Regions from separate parts of the Streptomyces sp. SP18BB07 genome, predicted to be linked through region 4. Evidence: riboswitches for the same ligand, from Rfam matches in the RefSeq annotation. Region 4 holds a riboswitch; each other region holds the start of a gene.
What was found. A riboswitch is a leader RNA that binds a small molecule or an ion and turns the genes downstream of it on or off. The one in region 4 is predicted to bind cyclic di-AMP.

Region 1 (5,184 bases), on a different contig from region 4:
GCATCGCCTCCCTCCTGGGCGGATTCCTCACCCAGCTGAAGGCCATGGGCCAGGGCGCGGCCCGCTTCGTCCCCGCCATGCTGCACGGCGCGCTCACCATGCTCGTCACCGGCGTCCTCCTCGTCGGCCTCAACCAGGCCGACGACCAGCCCGTCAACAACATCAAGATCGGCATCAAGCTCGCCCTGCTGATCGTGATCCTCGGCCTGGTCTACGTGAAGCGCGACGAGGAGACGGTGGAGAAGCCGCTCTTCGCCCTGGTGGGCGCGCTGACCACCGCGAACGTCTTCATCGCGGTGCTCTGGACCTGAGGCGAGCCGCTGCGCCGAGCCCGTCGGACGGGCCCGGCGGGGGTCACGCCGGTCGTACCACGCTGTGGATCGAGGACTCGCCGTCGTAGAAGACCGACTCCTCGCGGACGTATGTGCCTGGCTTGGGGGCGTGGATCATCATGCCGTTGCCGATGTAGAGGCCGACGTGGCCGATGTTGTCGTAGAAGAAGACGAGGTCACCCGGCTTGGCGTCGGCGAGGGGGACGGTGGTGCCCGCCTCGACCTGGTCGTAGGTGGTGCGCGGGAGGTCGACGCCGGCGGCCTTCCAGGCGGCCTGGGTGAGGCCGGAGCAGTCGTAGGAGCCGGGGCCGGTGGCACCCCAGACGTACGGCTTGCCGATCTGCGCTCGGGCGAAGGCCAGGGCCTTGGTGGCCTTCGCCGCGTAGGTGGAGTCCTCGACCGGGGCGGTGGTCCCGGTGGTGCCCGGCGACGTCTCCGTGCCGCCGGCGGTCCCTCCCGGGGCCTCCTGGGTCTCCTGGGCGGTCGGGGTCTCCTGGCTCGCCTGCGCCGCCTGCTGCCGCGCGAGCTCCTCCGCCTTGCGGTCGGCCTCCTCCTGCTCGCGCTGTTCGATCGCGGCGAGCCGGGCCTTCTCCTGGGCGGTGAGGGTGGAGAGCAGTTCGCGGGCCTCGGCGAGCTTCGCCTGGACCTTGGCCTTGCTGGTCTTGAGGGCGTTCTGCGACTCGGTGAGCTTTTCGAGGCTGTCGCTCGCCGTCCGGCGCTGCTCCGCCGCGTCGGCCTGCTCGGTGACGTACGCGTCGACGGCTACCTTCTGACGGTCCGTCAACCGGTCCATCAGCTGGTTCTGGTCGAAGTAGTCCTGCGGGTTGTCCGCCAGGAGCAGCGAGGCCTGGTCGGGAGCGGCTGCGCCGGTGCGGTACTGGGCCGCCGCGAACGAACCCAGTTCCTCCCGCGCCTCGTTGAGCTTCTCCGTGCGCTGGGCGACGTCGTCGAGGAGGGTGTCGACCTTCTTCTTCTGCTTGGTCGTCCGCTCCTTGGCCGCGTTGTAGTTCTCGGTCGCCGACCCGGCCTGGCGGTAGAGGTCGTCGACCTTCTTCTCGACCTCCTCCAGGCTCGGCCTGTCGTCGGCGGAGGGCGCGGCGGTGGCCGTCTGGGAGAGCAGGGCCACGGAGGTCAGGGCGGCCGTGGCGAGAGCGGGGGTGCGTATGCCCGCGCGCGTCCGGCCGGTCGGACGCGGCTTGCGGTGCGGCGCCATGGTGCGGCGTCTCCTTCCGTTGTCCGCCTACCGAGTTAGCTGTCGGGTTCGGGCGCAAGCTTCGGAAGGTTTGCCCTACGACCCTTGCCGCGAGCGGCGGTCGGGTCGATTCACCCCAGAGGTCGGTGGGTCCCCGGTTCCGGCGCCGGGAGAGGCGTACCGGACTCGGCGGAGGCCGTGCGGCCCGGCGACGTTCGCCGGTTGTGTCGTACGACCTAAAGAAGAAGCTAGCCAACTCGTGTGGCCCGTGTGAAGGTTGATGTTCGATATGCCCGATACGTTTTCGTGACCTTAGCCTCTTCCGCGCGACAGGCGGTACGCTCGATCGCTCACCGTCGTGAGGTGGACGCGGTGGGTGGTGGGTGTGGACTTCCCGGGGCGGCCCCTCGCTGTCAGTGGGGGCGCCTAGACTCGGAGAGCGATGAGCAGCCTCTTTGACGACAGCTTCCTGGCGGACCTCCAGGCCCCCCGCGGCCACGCGGAGGAGCCCCCGCCGCCGCCCGAGGACGATCACGTGCCGGAGCCGCTTCCGGACGATCTGTTCGGCGGGAAGTTCGACGTGCCACCGGACCGGGACGAGTACTACAGAGGCGGCGCCCCCCGCCCGGCCATCGACGCGGCGGCCCTCCTGGACGGGCTGAACGAGAACCAGCGCGCGGCCGTGGTGCACGCCGGATCCCCCCTGCTCATCGTCGCCGGCGCGGGCTCCGGCAAGACCCGGGTGCTCACCCACCGCATCGCCCACCTGCTCGGCGAGCGGCAGGTCCACCCGGGGCAGATCCTCGCGATCACCTTCACCAACAAGGCCGCCGGTGAGATGAAGGAGCGCGTCGAGCAGCTCGTCGGCCCGCGCGCGAACGCGATGTGGGTCATGACCTTCCACAGCGCGTGCGTCCGGATCCTGCGCCGCGAGTCGAAGAAGCTCGGCTTCACGTCCTCGTTCTCGATCTACGACGCCGCCGACAGCAAGCGGCTGATGGCGCTCGTCTGCCGTGATCTGGACCTCGACCCGAAGCGCTTCCCGCCCAAGTCCTTCAGCGCCAAGATCTCGAACCTGAAGAACGAGCTGATCGACGAGGAGGACTTCGCCGCCCAGGCCGCCGACGGCTTCGAGAAGACCCTCGCGCAGGCCTACGCGCTCTACCAGTCCCGCCTCCGCGAGGCGAACGCGCTGGACTTCGACGACCTGATCATGACGACGGTCAATCTGCTGCGCGCTTTCCCGGACGTCGCCGAGCACTACCGCCGTCGCTTCCGCCATGTCCTCGTCGATGAGTACCAGGACACCAACCACGCCCAGTACGCCCTGGTCAGAGAGTTGGTCGGCACCTCCGAGCACCCGGTCGACGTCCCGCCCAACGAGTGGGACGTCCCCCCGGCCGAGCTCTGCGTCGTGGGTGACGCGGACCAGTCGATCTACGCCTTCCGCGGTGCGACCATCCGCAACATCCTCCAGTTCGAGGAGGACTACCCGGACGCGACCACGATCCTGCTGGAGCAGAACTACCGCTCCACGCAGACCATCCTGAGCGCGGCCAACGCGGTCATCGAGCGCAACGAGTCCCGCCGCCCGAAGAACCTGTGGACCAACGCCGGCGCGGGCGCCCAGATCACCGGCTATGTCGCCGACACCGAGCACGACGAGGCCCAGTTCGTCGCCGACGAGATAGACCGCCTGACGGACGCGGGCGACGCGAAGGCCGGCGACGTCGCCGTCTTCTACCGGACGAATGCCCAGTCCCGCGTCTTCGAAGAGGTGTTCATCCGCGTCGGCCTGCCCTACAAGGTCGTCGGCGGCGTCCGCTTCTACGAGCGCAAGGAGGTCAGGGACGTCCTCGCGTATCTGCGGGTCCTGGCCAACCCGGAGGACTCCGTCCCGCTGCGCCGTATCCTCAACGTGCCCAAGCGCGGCATCGGCGACCGTGCCGAGGCGATGATCGACGCCCTCTCCCAGCGCGAGAAGATCAGTTTCCCGCAGGCGCTGAAGAGGGTGGACGAGGCGTACGGCATGGCGGCCCGGTCGACCAACGCGGTCAAGCGGTTCAACACGCTGATGGAGGACCTGCGGACCGTCGTCGAGTCCGGCGCCGGACCGGCCACCGTTCTGGAAGCCGTCCTCGAACGCACGGGCTATCTGGCCGAGTTGCAGGCCTCTACCGACCCCCAGGACGAGACGCGTATCGAGAACCTCCAGGAACTCGCCGCGGTCGCCCTGGAGTTCGAGCAGGAGGCCGGGGCCGGAGAGGGCGAGGCCGAGGCGGCGGGTACGACCTCGGCCGGGCTCTCCGACTTCCTGGAGCGGGTGGCGCTGGTCGCCGACTCCGACCAGATCCCCGACGAGGAGGAGGACGGCTCGGGCGTCATCACGCTCATGACCCTCCACACCGCCAAGGGCCTGGAGTTCCCGGTGGTCTTCCTCACCGGCATGGAGGACGGCGTCTTCCCGCACATGCGCGCCCTCGGCCAGACCAAGGAGCTGGAGGAGGAGCGCCGCCTCGCGTACGTCGGCATCACCCGCGCACGCGAACGGCTCTACCTCACCCGGTCCACCCTCCGCAGCGCCTGGGGCCAGCCCTCGTACAACCCGCCGTCCCGGTTCCTGGAGGAGATCCCGGCCTCCCATCTGCAGTGGAAGCGCACGGGCGCCTCCGCGCCGGTGTCCTCGGGGCCGGCGGCCGGAATCGCGGCGTCGCTGTCGTCCTCCCGCTCCCGTTCCTCGGCCCGCGGCGCGTCCGGTTTCGCGACCCGCCGCGGCGACGAGAAGCCGGTGGTCTCCCTCGCCGTGGGCGACCGTGTCACCCACGACCAGTTCGGCCTCGGCACGGTCGTCGGCGTCGGGGGCTCCGGAGCGAACGCGGAGGCGACGATCGACTTCGGCGACACCAAGCCGAAGCGCCTGCTACTGCGATACGCGCCGGTGGAGAAGCTGTAGCGGCCGGCCCCGCGCCGCGCACACGACGCGGGCCCCTGCTCGGCAGGGGCCCGGTTCTCGTGTCTGTGTGCTGCGCCCGCCGGGGGCGCCCGCGAGAGGTGACTGTTACGTCGGGTCCAGTCCGTGGCTGCGTAGCCACGGGAGCGGGTCGATGGCGGAGCCGCCCACCGGGTGGACCTCGAAGTGCAGGTGCGGGCCGGTCGAGTTGCCCGAGTTGCCCGAGTAGGCGATGGTGTCGCCGGCCTTGACGGTCGTACCGGAGGCGACCTTGTACGTGGAGAGGTGGCAGTACCAGGTCTCGGTGCCGTCCTTGGCGGTCACGATGACCATGTTGCCGTAGGCGCTGTTCCACTGGGTGCGCACGGTGCCGTCGGTCGCGGCCATCACCGGGGTGCCGTACGAGACGGGGAAGTCGATGCCGGTGTGCAGGGACATCCAGTTGACACCGGACTGCCCGTAGTACGCGCTGAGCCCGTGCTTGGCGACCGGCAGCGCGAACTTCGGCCGCAGTCGCTCCTTGCGGGCTGCCTCGGCGGCGGCCTTCTTCTGCTCCAGCTCCTGCTGGGCCTTGAGGTCGATGCGCTCCTGCGTCCGGCTGGCCCGGTCGGCGAAGTCGTCGGCCTCGGCGGAGAGGCTCTCCAGCTGGGTGTCGAGCTGGTTGTTGGCGGTGGACGGTTTCACCGCGGTGGCGTCCGACTTGATCGACG
Region 2 (5,184 bases), on a different contig from region 4:
GGTGCCTTCCGAACCTGCTCCTGCCACGGGGGTGCCCGGCAGACCCCGGCCCGGCGCACCGGCGCCCGGCGCACCCGGGTCGGCGGCGTCGGGGGCCGTCTCCGCGGCCCTCGGTGCGGTGCTCGTCGCGGCCGACAGCGCCTCCGCGAGGCCGCCCAGTTCGACGTGGACGACCAGCACCGGCTTCGACGGGTTCGCGGCGGCGGCCGACCGCAGCGCCTCCGCCAGGGCCGCGTCCCCCGGCGACGTCTCGCCCAGCGCGGGTATGGCCGTCACCACCACCGCGTCGCACGAGTCGTCGGCGAGGGCCCGCGACAACGCCGTGTGGAAGTCCCGCGCCGAGGCCCCGGTCGACAGGTCCAGCGGCGTCAGCGGTCGCAGCCCCTCGGAGAGACACGCGTCGTAGGTGAGCATCCCGAGCGACTCGGAGTTCCCCAGGATCGCCACCCGCGGCCCCGCCGGCAGCGGCTGCCGGGCCAGCAGCAGCCCCGCGTCGACCAGTTCCGTGATCGTCTCGACCCGGATCACCCCGGCCTGCCGCAGCAGCGCGGAGACGGTGGTGTGCGGCAGCCGGGTGGCGCGCACCGCGTGTCCCAGGGGCGCGGAACCATGGCGCGCCCCCTGCACCACCACGAGCGGTTTGACCAGCGCCGTGCGCCGGGCGAGGCGGGTGAACTTGCGCGGGTTGCCGATGGACTCCAGGTACATCAGGACGACATCGGTGTCCGGGTCCTCGTACCAGTACTGGAGGACGTCGTTCCCGGACACGTCCGCGCGGTTGCCGGACGAGACGAACGTGGAGACACCCGTGACGCCGGTGACCCCTCCCCCGCGCCGGTGCAGCCGGGAGAGCAGGGCGATCCCGATGGCGCCGGACTGGGCGAAGAGACCGATGCGCCCGGAACGCGGGGTCTCGGGGGCGAGCGAGGCATTGAGCCGTACGTCGGGGGCGGTGTTGATGATGCCGAAGGCGTTCGGCCCGATGATGCGCATGCCGTACGTGCGGGCCTGGCGCACCAGTTCGCGCTGGCGTTCGCGCCCGTCGGGCCCGCTCTCGGCGTATCCGGCGGACACGACCACGAGGCCCTGCACACCGTGTTCCCCGCACTCGGCGACGACCTCGGGGACGTGGGCGGCGGGGACGGCGATCACCGCGAGGTCGACGGGGCCCTCGATGTCGGTGACGGACCGGTGCGCGGGCACCCCGTCGAGTTCCTTCTCGCCCTCCCCGAGCGCCTTGTTCACCGCGTACAGCCGACCGGTGAAGCCCGCGCCCCGGAGGTTGGCGAGCACGCTGCGGCCCACTCCGCCCGGTGTGCGCCCGGCTCCGACGACCGCGACCGAGCCGGGGGCGAGCAGCCGCTGGACGGACCGGGCCTCGGCGCGCTGCTCCCGGGCGCGCTGGACGGCGAGGGAGCGGTCGGTCGGTTCGAGGTCGAACTCCAGCCGGACGACGCCGTCCTCGAAGCTGCGCTGCTGCTGGTACCCGGCGTCGGTGAACACCTTGATCATCTTACTGTTGGCCGGCAGCACCTCGGCGGCGAAGCGTCTGATGCCGCGCTCGCGGGCCACGGCGGCGATGTGTTCGAGCAGTGCGGAGGCGACACCGCGGCCCTGGTGGGCGTCCTGCACGAGGAAGGCGACCTCGGCCTCGTCGGCGGGGGCGGACGCGGGCATTCCGTCGGCGCCGATGCGGTCGTAGCGTACGGTGGCGATGAACTCGCCGCCGACGGTGGCGGCGAGCCCCACCCGGTCCACGAAGTCGTGGTGCGTGAAGCGGTGGACGTCCTTGGCGGACAGGCGAGGGTACGGCGCGAAGAAGCGGTAGTACTTCGACTCGTCCGAGACCTGCTCGTAGAAGCTGACGAGACGCTCGGCGTCATCAACGGTGATGGGCCTGATGCGTGCGGTGCCGCCGTCGCGCAGCACCACGTCGGCCTCCCAGTGGGCGGGGTACTCGTGCCGGTCCGACGAGGTCTGCATGGGCCCCAGAGTACGGCTCGCGTCCGACAACGGCGCGGGGCAGTCTGGGGAGGCACGACAGCAGCACAACACAAGCGCGACAGCCGGTTCGTGGTCAGGCCGTGGGCCCGTTCCGGTCGGTCGCCCCATATGGGAAACTGGTCTAGACAACCCGGTCTAGACCTCTCTGCAGCACCCGAGACACCTGAAGGGCAGCATCACATGGCTGAGCGCCGCGTCAACGTCGGCTGGGCCGAGGGCCTCCACGCCCGACCCGCATCCATCTTCGTCCGGGCCACCACGGCCTCCGGTATCCCCGTGACGATCGCCAAGGCCGACGGCAACCCCGTCAACGCGGCCTCCATGCTCGCGGTCCTGGGCCTCGGCGCCCAGGGCGGCGAGGAGATCGTGCTCGCCTCCGACGCCGAGGGCGCGGACGTCGCGCTCGACCGTCTGGCGAAGCTCGTCGCCGAGGGGCTCGAAGAACTCCCCGAGACGGTCTGAGCGACCGGGTAACCGCAGCGGAAAGGCCTGAAAAAGCCGCCCCGCGCACACACCGAAGGGCTCGTCCGATTTATCGGGCGGGCCCTTCGTATTTACGTCCGGTTTCCGTTCCGCGGGCAGCAGGAAAAATGCCCCTCGGAATTCTTCCCTCTTTGTATACGGCGCCCGTGTTAATGCCGCAGGCTCGGCATGTTTACGGGGTGTTGCGAAGTCCTCACACGGTCGGGGCGCTCCGCACCGCCGGACCCGGCCGGAAATCGGAGCCGGTGCGCGGCCGTGGCGCGCTCGGTGTGCAGGGACGTGATCGCCCGGGCCCGGTCGCTGTCGCCGCGCGCGACCGCGTCCACGATGCCGCCGTGCTCCGCCCAGGACTCCCCGGGGTCGGAGGGCGCCTCGACCGCGTACATCCAGGCGATCTTGTGCCGCAGCTGGGCGAGTGTCGAGGTCAGGGCGGGGCTGCCGGAGGCCTGTGCGAGCGTCTCGTGGAACCAGCCGCCCAGGGAGCGCAGATCCTCGCTGTTGCCCCTCCTGGCCCGCTCCTGGCCCAGCCTGACCAGACCCCGCAACACCTTGAGGTGCGCCTCCGTACGGCGCTGCGCGGCCCGGGCGGCGCCCAGGGGCTCCAGCAGCATGCGCATCTCCAGCAGGTCGGCGGCCTCCTGCTCGGTCGGCTCGGCGACGCACGCGCCCGCGTGCCGGCGGGTCACCACGAAGCCCTCGGCCTCCAGCGTGCGCAGCGCCTCGCGCACGGGCACCCGGCTGACGCCGTAGCGGCGGGCGAGCAGTTCCTCGGTGAGCCGGCTGCCGCGCTCGTAGACACCCGCGACGATGTCATCACGGATCGCCGTGCATACCGAGTGCGCCGGAATACGCATGACCGACCTCCGCCTTAATCCCCGTGAAACGTCGATGATTGACGTGTGTTCCAGCGACTCTATTGCAGCGGAGCGGAATTTCCGATGGCGGACCGGAATCCAGGGATATTTTTTGGACAGGAGGTACGTCACAAGGTGGTTCGTAGAACGAGGAAAGCCCCGGCTCGGTGAGCCGGGGCCTCCTGGAAGCGTGGGTGCGCGTCAGACGTTCACGCCGTGCGAGCGCAGGTACGCGGCGGGGTCGATGTCCGAGCCGTACTCGGCCGTCGTCCGGGCCTCGAAGTGCAGATGGGCCCCGGTGACGTTGCCGGTGGCCCCGGAGAGGCCTATCTGCTGGCCGGGGGTGACCGTCTGGCCGACGGAGACGCCGATGGACGACAGGTGGCCGTACTGGGTGTACGTGCCGTCGTTCATCTTGATGACGATGTTGTTGCCGTAGGCACCGCCCCAGCCCGCCTCGACGACCGTGCCGGAGCCGACCGCGTGGACGGCCGTGCCGGACGCGGCGTGGAAGTCGACACCGGTGTGGCTGCCGGAGGACCAGACCGCACCGCCGGCCTTGTAGCCGGTGGAGATGTAGGAGCCGCTGATGGGGGCGACGTAGGCGTTGAGGCGCTCGCGCTCGGCCGCGCGGGCGGCACGGGCCTTGATCTCCTCGCGCTCCTTGGCGGCGGCACGTTCCTGCTCGGCCTTCTCGGCGGCGGCCTTCCTGGCCTCCTCCTGCGCCTTCTTCTTGACAGCGGCCACCTCGGCAGCCTGCTGCTGGGCCACGGCCTGGGCGTCGACCTGGTCGGCGACCGTGTCGCCGAGAGTGATGATCTGGTTCAGGCCGGTCTGCTCGACGGCGGGCTCCTCCGCGGCGAGCGCGGGGCCGGCGAGGGTGCCGAGGACACCGGTGGTGGTGAGAGCGGCTACGCCCACGTTCCTCGTGGTCGTGCGCTGCACACGGCCGGGACGGCGGTGCTTGCCGGGGGCGCGGGTGAACGCCATGAAGTGGCTGATCCTTTCCTTCCTTCTCGCCTACCGGGTTAGCTGACGGGTTCGGAGCAGGAAGGTCTCCTACGGCTACCCCTCGTTTCGCGTCGCTCCGCGAAGGGCACCCGATTCACCCCAGGGACTTCGGTGGGTCCCCGGCTCCCCTGGCTCGCGCCATGGGGACTCGGCGATGACTGTCCGGTGCCGCGGATGCGGCGAACTTCTGACGAACAGCCGGACTGACGCTAAGTGGGCCGTCTTCGAAATAACAAACGGATCACAGGATTTGTTAACTACGCCACAGGTCAGACACGCAACCTCCGCCACCAATACGGACAAACATGGGCCCTGGTGACTCTTCCGTCACCAGGGCCCCACTGACACGCGTCCGTACGGTCGTTCCCCTACTCGGCCGGGACGACGGTCACTTCGCCGATCCCGAGGGCCCTGACCGGCTCCTCGATCTGCGCGGCGTCCCCGACGAGGACGGTCACCAGACGGTCCACCGGGAAGGCGCTCACGGCCGCCGCGGTGGCCTCCACGGTGCCGGTGGCGGCGAGTTGGCGGTACAGCGTCGACTGGTAGTCGTCCGGCAGGTACTGCTCGACCTGGTCGGCCAGCGTGCTCGCCACGGCCGCGGCCGTCTCGAACTTGAGCGGGGCGACCCCGACGAGGTTCTGCACGGCGACATCACGCTCGGCGTCGGTCAGGCCCTCGGCGGCGAGGGTGCGCAGCACCGTCCACAGATCGTCCAGCGCCGGCCCGGTGTTGGGGGTGTCGACGGAGCCGCTGATGGCGAGCATCGCGACGCCCGAACCGTCGGGCGCGGCCCGCAGCACCTGGCCGAACGCCCGCACGCCGTAGGTGT
Region 3 (5,184 bases), on a different contig from region 4:
GGGACACGTTCCTCGACGCGGAGGCGGCGGTCGAGTACGGCCTGGCCGATCGGGTGATTCCGGGCCGCAGGACCTCGGGCACGCTCCCCGGCGCGAGGTGAGCCGCGGATGCTCCCACCCGAACTCCCGCCGTTGCCCGCGCTCACCCGCGCCGAGGCCGAGCTGATCGACCGTTACCTGGATGTGGTCGATCTGCTCGGCCGGATCAATCCGGCCCGGCCGGGTGACACATATCGCGGGTTGCGCGCGGCGCAGGCGCTCGTCGCCAAGGCGGCCGCCCTGCGCGATGCGCTCGAACTGATGCACAGGCGCGGGGAGAACGAAGTCCACGCCCCGACGCTCGCGCGCGCCCTTCGGGTCCTGGACGGCGAGCGACGGGCGGGCCGGGTGGCGCTGCCGCCGGAGCCGGAGGACTCACCCGCCTGAACGCGCCTGAACCGATCCCGGGTCGCTCGCCGTACTACTGACGGGGCGTCCGGTCCAGGTTTCGTGCCGTCCGGACGGCCTACTGCGATCGACCCATCGGCCCATACGTCGTGAGGACCTGTGAAGTTGCGCAACATGCCTGGTACCGGGCCGGAATATGTCATTCCGGTGCTGGTGCGGACCTCCTCGACCGGCTGGACACAACCGCTGAAAATGGTCTGTCCACCCGAACGGGCGAGTGGTGAGTAAGACCACAAATCCCCGGTTCCGTTGGGATTTTCGGACTTCTGTGCGCCAAGATCCCTTCCTGACGACAAGCCCCCGCCACAGCGGCGGGGCGATCCGGGTGGACGCCGAGTCCTGCCGCCGCCCGGATGACCGGTCGACAGAAGTGCATCGGCAGGAGTGGAGGACCCAAGCACGACGGGTCGCCGGAACGGTCACGCCATGACCGCGCCGAGCAGCCCTTGGGGTGAAGCCGCGTCAGCGGCCGGGCAACTTCGCCAGCCCGAATCCGACAGGTCATCCTTCACAGGCGGCTGACGAAGGGTTGCGCATGACTGCGCTGAATCGTGTCCCGTCGCTGTTGACCCGGGCCGGCACGGCCTCGGCTCTGACCATCGCCGCTGTCAGCGGCAGCATCGTGGTCCCGGGCGCCGCATCCGGCGCCGAGGCCGCCACGGTGGCGTCGAAGGCACTCAAGGTCGCGGCTTCCAAGAAGGGCTCCCCTTACAAGTACGGCGCCGTGGGCCCGAGCAGGTTCGACTGCTCAGGGCTGACGCTCTACTCGTTCAAGAAGGCGGGCAAGAAGCTGCCCCGTACTGCTCAGCAGCAGTACAACAAGACGAAGCACATCTCCGCGAGCAGCCGCAAGCTCGGAGACCTCGTCTTCTTCCACTCGGGCTCGAACGTCTACCACGTCGGTATCTACGCGGGGAAGGGAAAGATCTGGCACTCGCCGAAGACGGGTGACGTCGTCCGGCTGCAGAAGCTGTGGACGAAGAACGTCTGGTACGGCCGGGTCCGCTGACCCACCGTCGGGGGCGGCGGAGCTCTCCGCCGCCCCCGACGGGCGTGCGACCGGCGGTTTTGGATACCCGTTCGACCATGGCCGACGAACGCACCCGTCCCGCACGCAACGAGACCCCCCTCGAACGCGCCGACCGCAATTTCTCCGAACTGCTCCAGGAGTTGCGCGTCACCCAGACCGGGGTGCAGATCCTCTTCGCGTTCCTGTTGACGTTGGCCTTCACCCCGCGCTTCCCGGACCTGGACTCCTTCCAGCGCGCCACCTACGTCGTCACCCTGCTGCTCGCGGTCCTCGCGGCGACGCTCTTCACCGCCCCGGCCGCCCTGCACCGCTCGCTCTTCCAGCAGAACGCCAAGCCCCTCATCGTCCAGGTGTCGTCCCGGCTGGCCACCGCGGGCCTGATCGTGCTGATGCCGGCCTTCACCGGCTCCGTCCTGCTCGTCGTGGACGTGACGCTCGGCCGGAAGGCCGGGATGGCCGCCGGGGCCGGCACCTTCCTCGTCTGCCTGCTCCTGTGGGCCGCGCTCCCGAAACTGGTGGTCCGCTTCTCCGACCACGCCGACTCGTCGGCACGGTCGGCCACGGACGAGGGCCCCGTCAGGGTTCCTGCGGACCGCCCGCGCTGACCGGCCGCACCGGGACCGTCCACGGCAGTTCGATCGCCACCGTTTTTCCGCCCTCCCGTGTGGGTCTGACGCTGAGCCTGCCGCCGCACTCGGCGGTCAGCCAGCGGATGATGACCATGCCCCGGCCGTTGTCCTGCTGGACGGCGGCCGGCAGCCGTTTCGGGAAGCGTGGATGGCTGTCGGTGACGCCGATGCGCAGGCGCTCGTCCCGGTCGAGGGCGAGGTCCACGGTGAAGGTGGGCGACTGACCGAGGGTGTGCTGGACGGCGTTGGTGGCGAGTTCGGACACGATCAGGCGCACGGTGTCGGCGACGTCGGTGTCGCCCGGCAGGCCCCATTCGGCGAGCACGCCGGCGACGTAGTTCCGGGCCGTGGACACCGAGGCGGGATCGCTCGGCAGAGTGACGGATGCTTCCAGGTGATCTGCCATGGCGAGGCGTCCCTTTCCCACGGGACCGGTGTCCGACAGGGAGCGGATGGTTCGACTACGGTCCCGGACTGGTGCTTCGCGCCAGACTGCCACTACCTGGGCTGTCACGGGTGGCGATCCACCAAGATATGCATATATCTGTCGCTCGAAGCGGTGAACTATCCGACGGCCGACCGTATTTGGGTGAGGGTTTCGTCCATCCTCTGTCGTCACCCCGACTTCGCGCGCCGGGCGGAAGGAGAATCCCATGCAGTACGGTCCGGCGGTGCGCCGCCGCAAGCTCGGTGCCGAGTTGCGTGTCCTGCGCACCCGTTCCGCGCTCACCAGTATCGAGGCGGCCCATCGGGTGGGCTGGCACCAGTCCAAGGTGAGCCGGATCGAGACGGGCGCCAGCGGCGTGAAGCCCGCGGACGTGCGCAAGCTGCTGGACGCGTACGGGGTCGCCGACACCGAGTTACGGGAGCTGCTTTTGGCGCTCGCGGGCTCCGAGGACGGTGGCGGGCGGCACAACTGGTGGCACGCCTACCGGGGCGTACTGCCGCCGACGTACCGGGACTTCATCAGCCTGGAGTCGCAGGCCGGGGGGATGCGGACGCTGGAGACCTCGGTGGTGCCGGGTCTGCTGCAGATCCCCGAGTACGCGCGGGCGGTGACCCGGGCCGCGGTGGAGGGGCTGGAAGACGACAAACTCGACGCGCTCGTGGAAGTGCGGCTGGCGCGGCAGGAGGTGCTGCGCGGGAACCCGCCGCTGAAGCTGAGTGCCGTGCTCGACGAGGGCGTTCTGCGACGTGAGGTGGGCGGTCCCGAGATCATGGCCCGGCAGCTGGGCCGGCTGGTCGAGGCGGCCCGGCTTCCCCAGGTGCGACTGCAGGTGCTGCCGTTCACTGCCGGGGCGCACATCGGCGTCACGGGCCCTTTCGTAATTTTCTCATTTAGGAGCACTTCCGATCTGGACGTGGTTGTTCTCGACCACTTGACGAGTAGCCTCTACCTCGAACGGAAAGAAGACCTCAAGGCGTATGTCGAGGCCTTCAACGCCCTTCAGATCCACGCCCTTTCGCCCGAGGACTCGTTGGATTACATCGCCGGGCTAGCCGCCGGCGCGTAAGGAGGCACCATGTCCGCACTGCCTCGGAACGTACCCACCAGTACCGCACTACGCGGAGTGCGATGGCTGCGCAGCAGTCGCAGCACGGGAATGAACAACTGCGTGGAGACGGCCCGTCCCGCGTCCGGCCGCTGGGCCGGTCTGGTGGCCGTACGCGATTCGAAGAACACGGCGGGGCCCGCCCTGCTGTTCGACCCCGACGCCTGGGAGGGATTCATCACCACGCTGCGGTGACCACCACCGACGGCGTTCGCACTTCCGCTTACGGCGACGCACGGCCCTGACGCCGACTCACGGTCGCGTATCGCCGATGATCCCCACAGCCCGGTCGATCTGCCCCCGTGTGAGATCCGCGCGGGCGGTCAGCCTCAGCCGGGACACGCCGTCCGGCACGGACGGGGGGCGGAAACAGCCGACGGCGAGACCCGCCGCACGGCAGTCGGCCGCCCACCTCACCGCCTGATCCGGCGACGGCGCCCGTACGGAGACCACGGCGGCGTCGGGCCGCACCGCTTCATGGCCCGACGCCGTCAGCCGTGTGTGCAGTTCCCGCGCCACCTCACGGGCGCGTGCGGCGCGCTCCGGCTCACGGCGCAGCAGCCGGAGCGCGGCGAGCGCCGCGCCGGTCGCCGCCGGGGCGAGGCCCGTGTCGAAGATGAACGTCCGGGCCGCGTTGACCAGGTGGTCGATGACCTTGGCCGGGCCGAGCACGGCACCCCCCTGGCTGCCCAGCGACTTCGACAGCGTGACCGTCACGACGACGTCGGGGTCGCCCGCGAGCCCCGCCGCGTGGGGCGCGCCCCGGCCGCCGTCGCCGAGGACCCCGAGCCCGTGCGCGTCGTCCACCACGAGCCCGGCGCCGAACTCGCGGCAGGCGGCCGCGAGGGAGGCCAGCGGGGCGGCGTCGCCGTCCACCGAGAACACCGTGTCGGAGACGGCTACAGCGGGCACCCCGCCGCCCGCGGCCAACGCCTTGCGGACCGCCTCCGGGTCGGCGTGCGCCACGACCTGGGTGGTGCCCCGAGCCAGACGGCAGCCGTCGATGAGGGAGGCGTGGTTGCCCGCGTCCGAGACGATCAGGGAGCCGTGCGGGGCGAGCGCGGTGACGGCGGCGAGGTTGGCCGCGTAGCCGGAGGAGAAGACGAGGGCGGCCTCGAAGCCGCAGAAGTCGGCGAGTTCCCGCTCCAGTTCGGCGTGGAGTTCGGTGGTGCCGGTGACGAGCCGGGAGCCGGTGGCGCCGCCGCCCCATCGGCGCGCGGCCTCGGCGGCGCCCTCGGTGATCTCGGGGTGCCGGGCCAGACCCAGGTAGTCGTTGCTCGCTAGGTCGAGGAGCGGGGAGTCGGCGGGCCGGGGGCGCAGGGTCCGTACCAGCCCGGCCCGGCGGCGCGCGGAGGCCTGCTCGTCGATCCAGCCGAACGCCATGGGTCCTCCGGGGTGGTGTGGGCAGCCCGCGGCGCCGCGCCGTCCTGGACGGCACGGCGAGGGCTTTTGTAGGCAGTGCACAGACACTAACGGCCGGACCAGCCGCCCACGATGTGGCAATACCCACACGTCGATCGCACTC
Region 4 (5,184 bases):
GCCGGCCCCGGGAGCCGTGACGTCGGCGGTGGACGTCCAGTACTCGTAGCCGCGATGGCCCGGGTCGATGTCGCCGGTGCTGCCCCGGCCGACGTCGATGTCGGTGTCGTTCTCCCAGTCGGCCGGGTGTTGCCCGGTCACCAGGCGCTCGCCGGTGTCGGCGTCGTAGTAGTACCAGGGGAAGTTCGGGACGACGCCGAGCTCCGCCTGCTGGATGGCGAATCCCTCCAGTCCGGGGCGGCCGGGGTCGAGGTCGGCGATGTGGAAGCGGTCACCGTGGCCGGCACCGTCGACGACGTACCGGAGGGTGCCGTCGCCGTTCAGCACGTAGTTGCCGTCGGCGATCTCGTCCTTGCCGTCGCGGTCGACGTCGACGGTGCGGATCTGGTGGAAGCTGGTCGCGCCGCTGTCGGCGGGCACCACGTACTTCCAGCGGCGGGTCAGATCCGTGCCGTCGAAGTCCCAGGTCTGGAAGAGGACGCGGAAGGCGCCGCGCCGGGCGCCGACGCGGGTGACGAGCTTGGTGACGAGGCTCGGGTGGACCCCGTCGAGGTAGGCGATGCCGAAGTGACCGCCGGACGGGCCGTCGGCGGCGAAGTCGTCGGGCACGGGCTGCCGGTCGCGCTCGGTGCCGGTCGCGCCGTCGACGACGGAGACGAACTGCCGGGCGGGCGAGTCGGCGGTGACCTGCGCGCCGTCCGCGAAGGTCGTGCCGGCGGCCGTGTGCGTCAGCACCTCGGCGCGGCCGTCGCCGTCCAGGTCGAACACGGTCACGTTGTCGTCGTTGCGGTAGCCGCCGATCGGCGTGGATCCGCTGATCGCGGCGGGCGCCGGGTCGTTGGCGCCGTTCCCGCCGACCTGGGTGTACGAGCCGGGTCCGAGGTCGACGCGCCACAGCCGCTCGCCGGTCAGCGTGTACGCCTCCAGCAGGTCGGGCCGGTCCCTGGTCTGCGAGAGCCGGCTCACCACCAGCTCGTACCGCCCGTCCCCGTCGAGGTCGCCGGGCCAGGCGTGCTGCACGGTGTAGCCCTCCGCCGCGGCGAGCGGGATCTCGGCGTGCCCCTGACCGAGTACCAGCCCCGAACTCGGCTTTCCCTCCCGCCCGTCGACGACGGCCCGCACGCTGTACGCGCCCGTGCCGGGGCTGGTGTCCCGGTAGGTCGTCGAGCGGGTGATCGGCGCCCGGTTCAGCCGCCTGCCGCCCTTGTAGACGTTGAAGCCGATCGCGTCGCCGTGGCGCGCGTACTCCGTGCCGAGCAGCCGCCAGCTGAGGAAGGTCCCGCCGTCGGACGGTATGGCGACCAGACCCCGGTCCAGGTTCTCCACGACTCGGCGTGGTCTCTCCGCGGCATGGCCGCCGGGTGCGGAGAAGAGACCGGCGAACAGGGCGGCGGCGGTCAGGAAGACGGTTCTTCGACGTCGGGCAGTACGCACCGACACTCCTTCACAGAGACAGAAAGCGCTTACGCGGATCACTGTCCCCTCCCCTCGCGGCACTGTCGAGGTTTCGATCGGCCATGCCACACGACCGCAACACGGTGATCATGAAACGCCGAAGGCCGGCCCCTGATCACAGGGACCGGCCTTCGGCATTCGGGCGCCGGGTGCAGGTGACGTCAGCCGCCGGGGGGCGGTGCCGTCAGCCGCCGGGGCTCGAAGGGTGTCGTCAGACGCCGACGCCCTTCGAGCGGAGGTAGGCCAGCGGGTCGATGTCCGCGCCGTAGTTGGGGCTGGTGCGGATCTCGAAGTGGAGGTGCGGTCCGGTGACGTTGCCGGTCGCGCCCGAGAGGCCGATCTGCTGGCCGCCGCTCACGGACTGACCCGCGGAGACGGAGATCGAGGACAGGTGGGCGTACTGGGCGTAGTAGCCGTCGGCGAGCTTGATGACGACCTGGTTGCCGTACGCGCCGCCCCAGCCGGCGGAGACGACGGTGCCCGCGCCCACGGCCTTGAGGCTGGTCCCGGTCGGGGCCACGAAGTCGACGCCCGTGTGGTAGCCGCTGGACCACATGCTGCCGGCGGTCTTGTACGCGGTACCGACGGTCCCGCTCAGGATGGGCCGGCTGAAGCCGGAGGCGTTGGACGACGAGGACTGGCCGCTCGCCGTGGAGGTCGACACCTTGGTGTCCTTCGACTCCTGCTTCGCGGAACCGGAGGGCTTCGACGGCTGGGACGGCGCGGCCGACTCGGCGGGCTTCGAGGACTGCGACAGCTGCGGCTTGGACGAGGAGCGCGACGTCTCGCTCGACGCGGCCCGCTCACCTATCGACAGCTTCAGCCCCGGGTGGATGAGCGAGGGGTCGGAGCCGATCGCCTCCCGGTTGTCCGAGTACAGCTGCTTCCAGCCGCCCTCGACGTCCTGTTCGTCCGCGATCTTCGCGAGGTAGTCGCCGACCTTCACCGAGTAGGTCTTGGTCGCCGCCTTCTTGGTGGCGGTCTTCTCCGCCTGCGCGGCCTTCTCGGCCTGCTCGATCCGCGCGCCGACCTCGGCCGCGGCCTTCTCGGCGGCGATCGTCGTCGGCTTCTCGGAGACACCGGAGACGGTGGCGCTCGGGGTCGCGGCGTGGGCGCCGGCGGCTCCGATCAGCGGCAGCGCGAGCGCCGCGCCACCGGTGCCGGCGGCGGCGATCGAGCGGGTGAAGCGCTGGGGCTTCGGACGGCGGTGCTTACCCTTCGCGGGCATGACGAATTCCTCTCCGGCGCCTGCGAGGTGAGCTGTCGGGTGCGGACTGGAGATGTCCGGCCGTGTTTGCGCACGGCTTTACCCCTAGCCGTTCCGGAGACCGGAACAGGCGGTGATTCCTGTGGGTCCCCCGCTCCTGCCGTGGATCGGGTCGGTACGCGGCTCCGGTCGGCGGCAGGATTGGGCGTCCGTCCGGATTGACGCCGAACGTAAGCGACTTGTGCCCACAGAGACAACCATTGGGACTTCCTGTGCGTCTTCCGCACTGATCCTTACATCAATTCACCATCACGCTCCGTAATAGACCGGTCTAGGGCGCATTCCAACCTCCCTGGAAATCCGCACGAATTACGTGGACATGACGGCAACGGAATGTCACGAATATGACGCTGCTCACGCGCCTACGGCCCAGTAGGCTTTATTCCAGGTCTTGTTGGATTTACAGCTCTATTTCGGACAGAAGGCTCAAGTGCGGCGGAGTCGGATAATCGTCGCATCGAAGTCGCCGCGCAGCCCGGTCGGCAATCCGTGATGCGCCAGCACGGCACCCCGGTGCATTTCGCCCGTTTCGCGGCACTCGTAGGTCCCCGTCGGGTCCAGCCCGCGCAGTCGCAGCGGGGCGAGCGGCTCGCCGTAGTGCTGGGCCTGGAGCCAGGCGAGGACGACGACCTCGTCACCGTGGACGTACTGCACGGCGCTCAGCCCGCCCGTCGGCGGCCGCAGCCGGTACAGGTCGCCGCGCTGCACGACCGGCCGGATCTCCTTGTACAGCTCCACCCACTCCCGGGCCTCGGCCAGCTCCTCCTCGCTCCACTCGGTGAGGTCGCCGCCCACGCCGAGCACACCCGCCATGGCGCTGACGAACCGGAACCGCAGCGAGCTGACCCGCCCGTTGAGCTGGTTGTTCGGGCTGTCGGTGACCCAGGCGGCCATGGCCCGCGCCGGGTGGATCTGGCTGAAGCCGTGCTGGATGGCGAGCCGGTCGAGCGGGTCGGTGTTGTCGGAGGTCCACACCTGGTCCGTCCGCGCCATGACCCCGAGGTCGATCCGGCCGCCGCCGCCCGAGCACGACTCGAACGCGACCCCCGGGTGCGCGGCCCTGAGCCGGTCCAGCAGGGCGTAGAAGGCGTGCACGTGCTCGACCCACAGCTTCTGCGGATAGGGCTCACCGGGCCAGCCCGCGTCCGTGAAGCAGCGGTTGAAGTCCCACTTCACATAGTCGATCGGCGCGCTGGACAGGAGCGTGTCGAGCCGCTCCCAGAGGTATTCCTGGACGTCCTCACGCGCGAGATTGAGCACGAGCTGATTGCGCAGTTCCGTCCGCTTTCGACCCGGTTGGAACTGGGCCCATTCAGGGTGCGCCCGGTACAGCTCACTGTCCGGATTGACCATTTCCGGCTCGACCCAGATGCCGAACTGCATCCCGAGCGAGTGCACACGCTCGGCGAGCGGCCGCAGCCCCTTCGGGAAGCGGTCCGGATTGGGCGTCCAGTCGCCGAGGCCGGCCCGGTCGCTGGTGCGCGCCCCGAACCAGCCGTCGTCCACCACGAACAGCTCGACCCCGATGGCGGCCGCCCGGCGCGCGAGGGCCTCCTGCTGTTCCTCGGAGATGTCGAACTCGGTTGCCTCCCAGGAGTTGAAGAGCACCGGCCGGTCCTGGTCCGCGTCCGGGATGACATACGTCCGCTGGTAGGCGTGCCAGGCGCGACTCGCCCCGCCGAAGCCGCCGTCGCTCCACAGGCCGGCGAAGACGGGTGTGGTGAAGGTCCCGCCCGTCTCCAGCCGCAGCAGTCCGGACTCGTCGTATCCGGCGCCGCCGGTGATCTGCACACGCGCGTCCGGGAGTTGGGCCACCGCGATCCGCCAGGAACCCGACCAGCCGAGGGCACAGCCGTAGACCTCGCCGCGCTCCTCGGTGGCGTCGGTGTCGAGGGCGACCCAGGGCAGGTGCTGGTGCCCGGTGTGGCCGCGGCGGCTGCCGATGACCTTCTCGCCGTAGGTGAGGTCGGCGCGCACGAGCCGGGACTCCGCCGCCCACCGCCCGTGCAGCTGGGAGAGGCGCCAGGTCTCCTCCGCGCGCGGCAGCGTCCAGGTCGCCGAGTCGGCCCGCAGCAGCTCCACCGTCGGCCCCTCGTTGGCGAGGGTCACCCAGCGCTCGACCACGTCGTCGCGCATCCGGTAGTGCAGGGTGATCCCGAGTCCGTCGTCGGTGAACCGCAGCCGCAGCTCGTCGCCGTCGGCCTCGTACGCCTGGAAGGTCCACTCGGTGCCCCGCCGCTCGTCCGTGCGCACGGCCAGGGCCGGACGGGTGAAGCGGGGTCCGCCCTCGACGGGGTACTCCTCGTGTCCGTCGACCGGAGCCTCGAACGGCCAGTACGGCAGCTGCTGCCGTGCCGCCAGTTCCTCGGCGTCCGCGAGGGCGATCCGGGGACCCCAGTGCAGGTGCAGCAGCTCGTCGTTCTCGGTGAGCCGCAGGGCATAGCTGCTCCTGGGCCCGGTGA

Region 1: linked by a shared signal. The riboswitch ahead of PUR53_RS07545 (C40 family peptidase) and the one ahead of PUR53_RS24665 (M23 family metallopeptidase) in region 4 are both predicted to bind cyclic di-AMP.
Region 2: linked by a shared signal. The riboswitch ahead of PUR53_RS16955 (M23 family metallopeptidase) and the one ahead of PUR53_RS24665 (M23 family metallopeptidase) in region 4 are both predicted to bind cyclic di-AMP.
Region 3: linked by a shared signal. The riboswitch ahead of PUR53_RS30515 (C40 family peptidase) and the one ahead of PUR53_RS24665 (M23 family metallopeptidase) in region 4 are both predicted to bind cyclic di-AMP.

The regions. Positions count from the first base shown of each region.
Region 1 covers NZ_JAQYWT010000237.1:28,360-33,543, forward strand. Annotated here, with positions in the region: gene PUR53_RS07540 (hypothetical protein) at 1-311, shown strand, start outside; gene PUR53_RS07545 (C40 family peptidase) at 355-1,545, opposite strand; cyclic di-AMP (ydaO/yuaA leader) riboswitch at 1,555-1,712, opposite strand; gene pcrA (DNA helicase PcrA) at 1,967-4,477, shown strand; gene PUR53_RS07555 (M23 family metallopeptidase) at 4,583-5,184, opposite strand, start outside.
Region 2 covers NZ_JAQYWT010000295.1:141,366-146,549, reverse strand. Annotated here, with positions in the region: gene PUR53_RS16970 (bifunctional acetate--CoA ligase family protein/GNAT family N-acetyltransferase) at 1-1,983, opposite strand, end outside; gene PUR53_RS16965 (HPr family phosphocarrier protein) at 2,185-2,466, shown strand; gene PUR53_RS16960 (GntR family transcriptional regulator) at 2,637-3,341, opposite strand; gene PUR53_RS16955 (M23 family metallopeptidase) at 3,543-4,331, opposite strand; cyclic di-AMP (ydaO/yuaA leader) riboswitch at 4,345-4,516, opposite strand; gene PUR53_RS16950 (M16 family metallopeptidase) at 4,721-5,184, opposite strand, start outside.
Region 3 covers NZ_JAQYWT010000341.1:59,831-65,014, forward strand. Annotated here, with positions in the region: gene PUR53_RS30505 (ATP-dependent Clp protease proteolytic subunit) at 1-101, shown strand, start outside; gene PUR53_RS30510 (hypothetical protein) at 109-426, shown strand; cyclic di-AMP (ydaO/yuaA leader) riboswitch at 809-979, shown strand; gene PUR53_RS30515 (C40 family peptidase) at 983-1,456, shown strand; gene PUR53_RS30520 (DUF6328 family protein) at 1,534-2,082, shown strand; gene PUR53_RS30525 (ATP-binding protein) at 2,054-2,512, opposite strand; gene PUR53_RS30530 (helix-turn-helix domain-containing protein) at 2,760-3,620, shown strand; gene PUR53_RS30535 (DUF397 domain-containing protein) at 3,630-3,854, shown strand; gene PUR53_RS30540 (8-amino-7-oxononanoate synthase) at 3,912-5,042, opposite strand.
Region 4 covers NZ_JAQYWT010000324.1:176,779-181,962, forward strand. Annotated here, with positions in the region: gene PUR53_RS24660 (rhamnogalacturonan lyase family protein) at 1-1,434, opposite strand, end outside; gene PUR53_RS24665 (M23 family metallopeptidase) at 1,667-2,683, opposite strand; cyclic di-AMP (ydaO/yuaA leader) riboswitch at 2,688-2,846, opposite strand; gene PUR53_RS24670 (alpha-galactosidase) at 3,149-5,184, opposite strand, start outside.